Regions from separate parts of the Streptomyces sp. NPDC052042 genome, predicted to be linked through region 2. Evidence: predicted binding sites of a transcription regulator. Region 2 holds the regulator's gene; the other holds the start of a gene.
The links. Region 2 encodes HrcA, which represses chaperone genes, less so after heat shock. Its sites were predicted from a motif close to TTNGCACTCNGNNNNNCNGAGTGCNAA; they were not measured.

Region 1 (5,380 bases), on a different contig from region 2:
CTCGATCAGGTCCGCCAGGCCGAGCACGTCGGCGTTGGCGCGGGCCACCTCGGCGGTCAGCGGGTCCCGGTCCACGGCGAGGACCCGGATGCCCGCACGCGCGAAGGCGATCGCGTCGCCGCCGATCCCGCAGCAGAGGTCCGCGACGCTCCGCACCCCGCCCGCCGCGGCGAAGCGCCGTGCCCGATGCGTGGCCACGGACGTGCGGGTCGCCTGCTCGACCCCGTTCGGGGTGAAGAACATCCGGTAGGCGTCCTCGGCACCGAACTTCGCCACCGCACGCTGCCGCAGCCGTGCCTGTCCCAGAGCCGCCGACACCAGGGCGGCCGGGTGCGAGCGGCGCAGCCGGGTGGCGGTGGCCAGCTCCCGGGAGGGGTCGTACGACCGCAGCTCGTCCAGCAGTGCCGCCCCCTCGGGGGTGCGCAGGGCCAGGAAGGCGGCGAGCGGATCGTCGGTGCCGGGCGCGGCGCCGAACGTGGCATTCGAGTTGTTCGGTCCGGTCGGGCCGGGCGTACCGGCCGGGTCGTTCGGGGCGAGAGCGTTCACCCGTCCCATTGTGGGCCAGTCGGGGTGGTGGACCAGTCGGGTCGAACAGCGGGACCGGCGGTGGTGTCGGACCGGAGCGCCCCGCGTGAGCTGGCAGTATGCGACGCCACATCATTTATACGACTAATGCGAAAAAAGGAAGAATCAGCCATGGCAGCGTGTGAACCGGGCCTGCGCGTGTCCCGCGGGCCGTGTTCCGCGGGGCGCCGGCCGACCCGCGCGGTCCTGGCCGCGCTTCTGGTCGCCGCCGTCGGTACGGGGTGCGCCTCCGGGGCCGCGGAGCGGATGGACACCGGCCCCGAGCTCCGGACCGGCGCCTCCATGGGCCCCTTCCCCGCGCTGCCCACCGAGCCGCCCCCCGGACAGCCCGGCGGCCCCGGGTACCGGGCGGGGGCCGGTGCGCCTGCCGACCGCGGTGCCCCGGCCGCGGGGCGCGAGAACGCGAAGCTCGCCCCGGCGGTACGGGCGGCCCTCGCCAAGAAGTGGGGGCTGGCCGGTACGCCGCTGATCGCGCCCCCGCCGCCCGCCGCCAAGCCGCGCGTCGCCACCCGGCAGGGGTTCGAGGTCACGGGCGGCGACGCCTCCCTGCCACCGGTCTTCACGACCGTCCCGACCAAGGACCGGGTGGTCTTCCTGACCATGGACGACGGTGCGGAGAAGGACCCCGAGCTGCTGCGGATGATGGACGAGCTGGACATCCCGTACAGCGCGTTCCTCAGCGACCACGAGGTGGGCGGCGACTACGGGTACTTCGGCGAGGCCCAGCGGCTGGGCGTCACCCTCAACAACCACACCCTCAGCCACCCCTATCTGCCCGGCCTCTCGTACGAGGAGCAGAGGCGCGAGATCTGCGGACAGCAGGACGTCATCGAGAAGCGGTTCGGGAAGCGGCCCGTGCTCTTCCGCCCGCCGTACGGCAACTACAACCGGGACACGCTGCGCATCGCGAAGTCCTGCGGGATCAAGGCCGTACCGCTCTGGAACGCGGAGGCGTTCCCGGACCACATGGAATGGCGTGAGGGCGACGGGAAGCTGCGTCCCGGCGACATCGTCCTCACGCACTTCCGCGGCCGGAACGAATGGGGCGCCGGCATGACCGACCTGGTCCGCGCCGTCATGAAGACGATCACGGACCAGGGGTACGCGGTGGCCCGGCTGGAGGACTACGTATGAGCCGGGTGGGGCGGGGGCGCGGGCGTGCCGGCCGGTCGCCGCGACGCCGGCCGGAGCGCTGCTGACGGTCGCGGCCGGGTGTGCGCAGCCGGCCGGCCCGGTCGAGCGGCTGGGCCGCAAGGCCGCCCGCGAGCGCGCCCTCTCCGCCCGAGGCCGGAAACCTCGGGCCCTGTCCGCGCCCGCGGGGCCGCCCGCGCCCGGACCGCGGCGCGGGCGGCCGGTGCGCTCGGCCGTCCGGGTCCCGGCATTCGCCGTTGCCGCCGCCGCTGAGGCACGGGCGGCCGGATCGGCCGGAACCGTGGGTGGGAACGGGCCGGGACTGCGCCGTGCCGCGGTCCGGGACGGGGGGAACCTTGACGCCACGACTGGCCGAATTGGCACTCCGCTTGACCGAGTGCTAATCGCGGTCATAGTCTCGGTGCTGGCACTCACCCCTGGAGAGTGCCAGCAGTACTGTGCGACGGGCCGGTCCGGCACCCGCGACGACGGATCAACCTGGTCGCCACACTCAGACTCTTAACCCCGTGAGATCTCCGAAGGGGGAGACCGGATCGTGTCGACCGCCAGCACCAAGGTTGCGATCAAGCCGCTCGAAGACCGCATTGTGGTCCAGCCGCTCGACGCCGAGCAGACCACGGCCTCCGGCCTGGTCATCCCGGACACCGCCAAGGAGAAGCCCCAGGAGGGCGTCGTCCTGGCCGTGGGCCCGGGCCGCTTCGAGAACGGCGAGCGCCTTCCGCTCGACGTCAAGACCGGCGACATCGTGCTGTACAGCAAGTACGGCGGCACCGAGGTGAAGTACAACAGCGAGGAGTACCTCGTTCTCTCGGCTCGCGACGTTCTCGCGATCATCGAGAAGTAATTCACCCACGTCTGCTTCCGTTCCGCGCCCCTGGCCCCGTGCGTCATGATCAGCCGGGCGGCCGGGGGCGCGGTTCGTTCGAGAGGAAAGCTCAGCTCCCATGGCGAAGATCCTGAAGTTCGACGAGGACGCCCGTCGCGCCCTCGAGCGCGGCGTCAACAAGCTCGCGGACACGGTGAAGGTGACGATCGGCCCCAAGGGCCGCAACGTCGTCATCGACAAGAAGTTCGGCGCCCCCACCATCACCAACGACGGTGTCACCATCGCGCGCGAGGTCGAGATCGAGGACCCGTACGAGAACCTCGGTGCCCAGCTGGTGAAGGAGGTCGCGACCAAGACCAACGACATCGCCGGTGACGGTACGACCACCGCCACCGTGCTGGCCCAGGCGCTGATCCGCGAGGGTCTGCGCAACGTCGCCGCCGGTGCCTCCCCGGCCGCCCTGAAGAAGGGCATCGACGCCGCGGTCGGGGCCGTGTCCGAGGAGCTCCTCGCGACCTCCCGCCCGATCGACGACAAGTCCGACATCGCCGCCGTGGCCGCGCTCTCCGCGCAGGACCCGCAGGTCGGCGAGCTCATCGCGGACGCGATGGACAAGGTCGGCAAGGACGGTGTCATCACCGTCGAGGAGTCCAACACCTTCGGTCTGGACCTCGACTTCACCGAGGGCATGGCCTTCGACAAGGGCTACCTGTCCCCGTACATGGTGACCGACCAGGAGCGTATGGAGGCCGTCCTCGACGACCCGTACATCCTGATCCACCAGGGCAAGATCAGCGCGATCCAGGATCTGCTGCCGCTGCTGGAGAAGGTCATCCAGGCCGGTGGCTCCAAGCCGCTGCTGATCATCGCCGAGGACGTCGAGGGCGAGGCCCTGTCGACCCTCGTCGTCAACAAGATCCGCGGCACCTTCAACGCCGTCGCCGTGAAGGCCCCCGGCTTCGGCGACCGCCGCAAGGCCATGCTCGGCGACATCGCCACCCTCACCGGTGGCACCGTCGTCGCCGAGGAGGTCGGCCTCAAGCTCGACCAGGTCGGCCTGGACGTGCTCGGCTCCGCCCGTCGCGTCACCGTCACCAAGGACGACACCACGATCGTGGACGGCGGCGGCGAGCCCGGCGACGTCAAGGGCCGGGTCAACCAGATCAAGGCCGAGATCGAGGCCACGGACTCCGACTGGGACCGCGAGAAGCTCCAGGAGCGCCTCGCGAAGCTGGCCGGCGGCGTGTGTGTGATCCGCGTCGGTGCCGCCACCGAGGTGGAGCTCAAGGAGAAGAAGCACCGTCTGGAGGACGCCATCTCCGCGACCCGCGCCGCGGTCGAGGAGGGCATCGTCTCCGGTGGTGGCTCCGCGCTGGTCCACGCCGTCAAGGTCCTGGAGGGCAACCTCGGCAAGACCGGCGACGAGGCCACCGGTGTCGCGGTCGTGCGCCGCGCCGCCGCCGAGCCGCTGCGCTGGATCGCCGAGAACGCCGGCCTGGAGGGCTACGTCATCACCTCCAAGGTCGCCGAGCTCGACAAGGGCCAGGGCTTCAACGCCGCGACCGGCGAGTACGGCGACCTGGTGAAGGCCGGCGTCATCGACCCGGTCAAGGTCACCCGCTCCGCGCTGGAGAACGCCGCGTCCATCGCGTCGCTGCTGCTCACGACCGAGACCCTGGTCGTCGAGAAGCCGGCCGAGGAGGAGGCCGAGGCCGGTCACGGCGGCCACGGCCACGCGCACTGACACATAGCTCCGGCTCCGGCCACTGAGGCCCGGTATCCCGTCGCGGGGTACCGGGCCTCGGCATGTGTACCGACACCGCCGCGGGCCCGCGCACCTGAACGGGCGCGTCCTGCGCGTGCTGATCGCCGTGAACGGCCGATCGTGCCGCCCGGCCTGCCCGGTCTGGGGCAGGCGAACGGCCCGTGACCGGGGCCACGGGCCGGGGGAGGGGCGGGCGGCGGGCCCGCCGGGGTCATGCCGAGCGCGTCAGCGCCCCCGCGCGGACCGGATCCGCGAACGGCCGCCCCTGCACGTACCGTTCCAGCTCGTCCAGCGCCTGGTCGGCCATCCGGTGCAGCTCACCGCCGAGCGAACCCGCCACGTGCGGGGTGAGCAGGACGTTCGGCAGCTCGTACAACGGCGAGTCCGCGGCCGGGAGTTCGGGGTCCGTCACATCCAGTACCGCGTGCAGCCGCCCCGACACCAGCTCGGGCAGCAGCGCTTCCTCGTCGACCAGCGAGCCCCGCGAGGTGTTGATCAGCGTCGTCCCGGTCGCCATGGCCGAGAGCTGTGCCGCGCCGATGAGGTGGTACGTCTCCGGGAGCTGCGGCGCGTGCACCGAGACGACCGAACTGTCCGCGCACAGCTCGTCGAGCGAGGTGAGCCGTACGCCGAGCCGGGCCGCCTCCGCCTCGTCCACGTACGGGTCGTACAGCAGGACGTCCAGGTCGAAGGGGCGCAGCAGTTCGATGACGCGCCGGCCGATGCGGGAGGCGCCGATGATCCCCACCGTGCGGTGGTAGTTGCCGGAACCGTCGAGTTCGGTGAGCCAGTCGTGCTCGGCGCGCAGGGCGCGGTAGCGGTCGGCGGAGTGCAGGACGCGCTTGTTCGCGAACAGGATCGCGGCGAGCGTGAACTCGGCGACCGGCAGCGCGTTGGCCCCGGCCGCGGAGGCGACGGCGATGCCGCGTTCCCAGCAGGCGTCGGTGATGTGGTGCTTCACCGAACCGGCCGCGTGCACGACGGCCCGCAGCCGGGGCGCCGCGGCCAGTACCTCGGCGGTCAGCGGTGTCGCGCCCCAGCAGGTGAAGAGC
Region 2 (5,380 bases):
CGCGTCGAGGGTGTCGCGGGTCGGGCAGCCGAAGGTGAACGAGACGGCCGGGACGGGGGCGTCCAGGAGTACGGCGAGCTTGGCCTCGTAGCCGTCGTCGCCCCCGGCGGAGTCCGGGTCGCCGAGCGGGGTCTCGTACCAGGAGCCCTCGCCCGCGAGCTGCTGCCGGTACACGTCGACGGCGCTCGGGTCGGCGACGGCGGGCTGCGGCATGAAGAGATTGACGCCGAAGGGCCGGCCCGTCAGCGTGCGCAGCCGCTTGATCTCGTTGTACATGCCGTCGGCCGTCTTGTATCCGGCGGCGAGGAAGCCCAGCCCGCCCGCTTCCGAGACGGCGGCGGCGAGCTCCGGGCGGGACGCGCCTCCCGCCATCGGCGCCTGCACGATCGGATACCGGCAGAGACCGGTCAACACGGATGACATGACCGCATCGTGTCACGACTTGTGCGCCCCGGCGTGCACGGGGACGCGGCCGTGCGCCGTTCTCCGGCGGCGGGAGAACGGCACACGAAGACCGCGGAAGGGCACGAAGGGGCGCACGGAACGACCCCGTGCGCCCCAGCCCCGTCAGCGGCCGTTGAAGGCGTCCTTCAGCCGGGAGAACAGGCCCTGCTGGCCCGGCTGGAACTGGCCGGTGGGCCGTTCCTCGCCGCGCATCTTCGCCAGGTCGCGCAGCAGTCGCTCCTGCTCCGCGTCGAGCTTCGTGGGGGTCATCACCTCGACGTGCACGATCAGGTCGCCGCGTCCGCCGCCCCTCAGATGGGTGATGCCGCGTCCGTGCAGCGGGACCGACTGGCCGGACTGGGTACCGGGCCGGATGTCGACCTCCTCCAGGCCGTCGAGCGTCTCCAGCGGAACCTTCGTGCCGAGCGCGCCCGCCGTCATGGGGATGGTGACGGTGCAGTGCAGATCGTCGCCGCGGCGCTGGAACACCGGGTGCGGCAGTTCGTGGATCTCCACGTACAGGTCACCGGCCGGGCCGCCGCCGGGGCCGACCTCTCCCTCGCCCGCGAGTTGGATGCGGGTGCCGTTGTCGACGCCCGCGGGGATCTTCACGGTGAGCGTGCGGCGCGACCGGACGCGGCCGTCCCCGGCGCATTCCGGGCACGGGGTCGGCACGACCGTGCCGAAGCCCTGGCACTGCGGGCAGGGCCGCGAGGTCATGACCTGGCCGAGGAAGGACCGGGTGACCTGCGAGACCTCGCCGCGTCCGCGGCACATGTCACAGGTCTGGGCGGAGGTGCCGGGTGCGGCGCCCTCGCCGCTGCACGTGGTGCAGACGACGGCCGTGTCGACCTGGATGTCCTTGGTGGTGCCGAACGCCGCTTCGGCGAGGTCGATCTCCAGCCGGATCATCGCGTCCTGGCCGCGCCGGGTGCGCGAACGGGGCCCGCGCTGCGCCGACGTGCCGAAGAACGCGTCCATGATGTCGGAGAAGTTGCCGAAGCCGCCCTGTCCGAAGCCGCCCGCGCCGCCACCGCCGCCGGAGGCGGAGAGCGGGTCGCCGCCGAGGTCGTAGACCTGCTTCTTCTGCGGATCCGACAACACCTCGTAGGCGGCGTTGATCTCCTTGAACCGCTCCTGGGTCTTCGGATCGGGATTCACGTCCGGATGAAGCTCGCGGGCGAGCTTCCGGAACGCCTTCTTGATCTCGTCCTGGGACGCGTCGCGGCGTACGCCGAGTACGGCGTAGTAGTCCGTGGCCACTTACGACTCCGCCAGGATCTGTCCGACGTAACGTGCCACTGCGCGTACCGCTCCCATCGTTCCGGGGTAGTCCATGCGGGTCGGTCCGACCACGCCGAGTTTGGCGACGGCCTCGTCGCCCGAACCGTAGCCGACCGTGACGACGGACGCGGAGGTGAGCCCCTCATGAGGGTTCTCGTGTCCGATACGTACGGTCATGCCCGAGTCCGTGGCCTCGCCGAGCAGCTTCAGCAGCACGACCTGCTCCTCCAGCGCCTCCAGCACCGGCCGGATCATCACGGGGAAGTCGTGTCCGAAGCGGGTGAGATTGGAGGTGCCGCCGATCATCAGGCGCTCCTCCGTGTCCTCGACCAGGGTTTCGAGCAGGGTGGAGAGCACGGCGGACACGGCCCCCCGGTCCTCGCTCTCGAAGGATTCCGGCAGGTCCTGCACCAACTGCGGGACGTCCGAGAAACGGCGTCCGACGACCCGGCTGTTGAGGCGGGCCCGCAGATCGGCCAGCACGGCCTCGCCGAGCGGGCCGGGGCAGTCGATCATGCGCTGTTCGACCCTGCCGGTGTCCGTGATCAGCACGAGCATCAGCCGGGCGGGGGCCAGCGAGAGCAGTTCCACGTGCCGCACCGTCGACCGGGTCAACGAGGGGTACTGCACGATGGCGACCTGCCGGGTCAGCTGGGCGAGCAGCCGGACGGTGCGGCTCACGACGTCGTCGAGGTCGACCGCGCCGTCGAGGAGGTTGTGGATGGCGCGGCGCTCCGGCGACGAGAGGGGCTTGACGCCCGCGAGCCTGTCGACGAAGAGCCGGTAGCCCTTGTCCGTGGGGATACGGCCGGCGCTGGTATGGGGCTGGGCGATGAAGCCCTCGTCCTCCAGGACCGCCATGTCGTTGCGAACGGTCGCCGGGGAGACCCCGAGCTTGTGCCGCTCGGTGAGTGCCTTGGAACCGACGGGCTCCTCGGTCCCCACGTAGTCCTGAACGATGGCGCGCAGCACTTCGAGTCTGCGTTCGCTGAGCATTGCGCGCACCTCCAGGTGGTTTCATCGACGGTTCCGGGGCCGTGCCCGGTTCCTTCCCCAGGGGTCCTCCTGGCACTCTGTCGGCCCGAGTGCCAGCCACCCCCCGGTCAGTGTACGGCGGTCGACTGGGGGCCTAGCAAGGGTGACCGGCCACGCGGTCGCGAGACCACGCGGGCCGTTGCCGATAGCGTCCCGGTATGGACACCTCTTGGGAAGAGTTCGGCTGGGAGCGGATCGGTCACGGTATGGGCCGGCGCCGCCTTCCCGGCTGGGACGCGACGACCGCGCTGGTGGCGGGTGCGCGGGGCGTGCTGCTCCTCGACACCGGGTCCACGCTCCGCGAGGGCGCCGGGATCCGGGACGGGGCACGGGCCCTGCTCGGCCGGGAGGTGACGCATATCGCACTCAGCCACCCCCATTTCGATCATGTCCTGGGCACCGCGGCGTTCCCGGGCACCCGGGAGGCCGGGGACGTCCGGGTGTACGGCGCGGCCGGCCTGACGGACCTGCTCGGCAGCGGGGACGGGGCGGCCGCCCTGCGCGACGACGCGGTGCGCCACGGGGTGCCCGGGCCCGACGCGGCCGAGGCCGCCGCGGCGCTGGTGGCGCCGCGTCACGAGGTGCGCGACGAGCTGACGCTCGATCTGGGCGGCGGCCGTCGGGTGCTGTTGGCGAATCTGGGTCCCGCGCACAGCGGCCACGATCTGGTGGCAGTGGTCCCCGGCTCCCCCACCGTGGTGTTCTGCGGCGACCTGGTCGAGGAGTCCGGCGAACCGCAGGCCGGCCCGGACGCGGTCCCGGCCCGCTGGCCGGCCGCGTTGGACCGGCTGCTGGCACTGGGCGGCGAGGACGCTGTGTACGTGCCGGGGCACGGGGCGGTGGTGGACGCCGCGTTCGTCCGGGACCAGCGCGACCGGCTGGCGGCGCTGCACGGAGGGCCGGCGGGCGTCTGAAGGATGGCGGGAAGGCGGGGCCTTCGGCGTGTCGTGAGCCGTTCCCGTCCTATCGTCGTGCGATGCGCAGCTACCAGCCGGACCTGACCCCGCCGTGGAAGAGGTCCGCCCCCGTCCCCGAGGTCCCCGCCGAAACCGATCTGGTCGTGGAGGAGGTCTCCACCGGGTTCTGCGGCGCGGTCATCCGCTGCGAGAAGACGGCCCAGGGGCCGACGGTGACCCTGGAGGACCGTTTCGGCAAGCACCGGGTCTTCCCGATGGAACCGCGCGGCTTCCTGCTGGAGGGCACCGTGGTCACGCTGGTGCGGCCGAAGGCGGCGGCCCCGGCACGCCCCGCGCGCACGGCCTCCGGTTCGCTCGCGGTCCCCGGGGCGCGCGCCCGGGTCGCCCGCGCGGGGCGGATCTATGTGGAGGGCCGGCACGACGCCGAACTGGTCGAGCGGGTCTGGGGCGACGATCTGCGGATCGAGGGCGTGGTCGTCGAGTACCTGGAGGGCGTCGACGACCTTCCCGCCGTCGTGCGCGAGTTCTCCCCCGGCCCGGACGCCCGGCTCGGCGTCCTGGTGGACCACCTGGTCCCCGGCTCCAAGGAGTCCCGGATCGCGGAACAGGTGTCGGACGCGAACGTCCTGGTGGTCGGCCACCCCTACATCGACGTGTGGGAGGCGGTGAAGCCGTCGTCCGTGGGCATCGCCTCCTGGCCGGTGGTGCCGCGCGGCCAGGACTGGAAGACCGGGGTGTGCCGGGCACTGGGCTGGGAGGAGAACACCGGCGCCGCCTGGCAGCGCATCCTGTCCTCGGTGCGCTCGTACCGGGACCTGGAGCCGACTCTGCTGGGCTCGGTGGAACATCTGATCGACTTCGTGACGGCCCCCGAATCCGGCGTTTGAGGGGCCGAGCCCGGTCACGGAACGGGCGGACGGCCCCCGGTCCCTGTAGGGCCGGATTCGGAGGCGCGGCCCACCGGGGCGCACCCGCGCCCGGCCACCCGCCCTCTCAGTCCACCAGGTCCCGCACCACCGCATCGGCCAGCAGCCGCCCGCGCAGGGTGAGCACCGCGCGCCCCTGCCCGTACGGCTCACGCCACAGCAGCCCGTCCTCGACCGCCCGTTCCGCCGCGGCCAGCCCGGCCGGCTTCAGCAGGGACAACGGGCAGCCGTCCGCGAGGCGCAGTTCCAGCAGGATCCGCTCGACGCGCCGGTCCTCGGCGGAGAGGAGCTCGCGCCCGGCGCCGGGCGAGCGCCCCTCGGCCAGCGCCTGCGCGTACGCCCCCGGATGCTTCACGTTCCACCAGCGCACACCGCCGACGTGGCTGTGCGCCCCGGGGCCGGCGCCCCACCAGTCGGCCCCGCGCCAGTACAGCTCGTTGTGCAGGCAGCGGCCCTCCGGCGTACGGGCCCAGTTCGACACCTCGTACCAGGAGAAGCCCGCCCCGGACAGCGCCTCTTCCGCGATCAGGTACCGGTCCGCGTGGACGTCGTCGTCGGTCATCGGGATCTCACCGCGCCGGATGCGCCGGGCCAGGCCGGTGCCCTCCTCGACGATCAGCGCGTACGCCGACACATGGTCCGGACCGGCCCCGATCGCCGCCTCCAGCGAGGCCTGCCAGTCGTCGTCGGACTCGCCGGGCGTGCCGTAGATCAGGTCGAGGTTGACGTGGTCGAAGCCCGCCGCGTGCGCCTCGGCGACACACGCCTCCGGCC

Region 1: a site for HrcA is predicted at 2,094-2,120, ahead of groES (co-chaperone GroES). Genes of this name have one in related genera too.

What each region holds. Positions count from the first base shown of each region.
Region 1 covers NZ_JBIUBU010000002.1:380,514-385,893, forward strand. The annotation lists gene ACIHCL_RS07010 (methyltransferase domain-containing protein) at 1-546, opposite strand, end outside; gene ACIHCL_RS07015 (polysaccharide deacetylase family protein) at 664-1,719, shown strand; gene groES (co-chaperone GroES) at 2,273-2,581, shown strand; gene groL (chaperonin GroEL) at 2,682-4,307, shown strand; gene ACIHCL_RS07030 (hydroxyacid dehydrogenase) at 4,540-5,380, opposite strand, start outside.
Region 2 covers NZ_JBIUBU010000001.1:775,133-780,512, forward strand. The annotation lists gene ACIHCL_RS03365 (nitronate monooxygenase) at 1-423, opposite strand, end outside; gene dnaJ (molecular chaperone DnaJ) at 568-1,707, opposite strand; gene hrcA (heat-inducible transcriptional repressor HrcA) at 1,708-2,724, opposite strand; gene ACIHCL_RS03380 (MBL fold metallo-hydrolase) at 2,922-3,677, shown strand; gene ACIHCL_RS03385 (DUF3097 domain-containing protein) at 3,740-4,567, shown strand; gene hemW (radical SAM family heme chaperone HemW) at 4,674-5,380, opposite strand, start outside.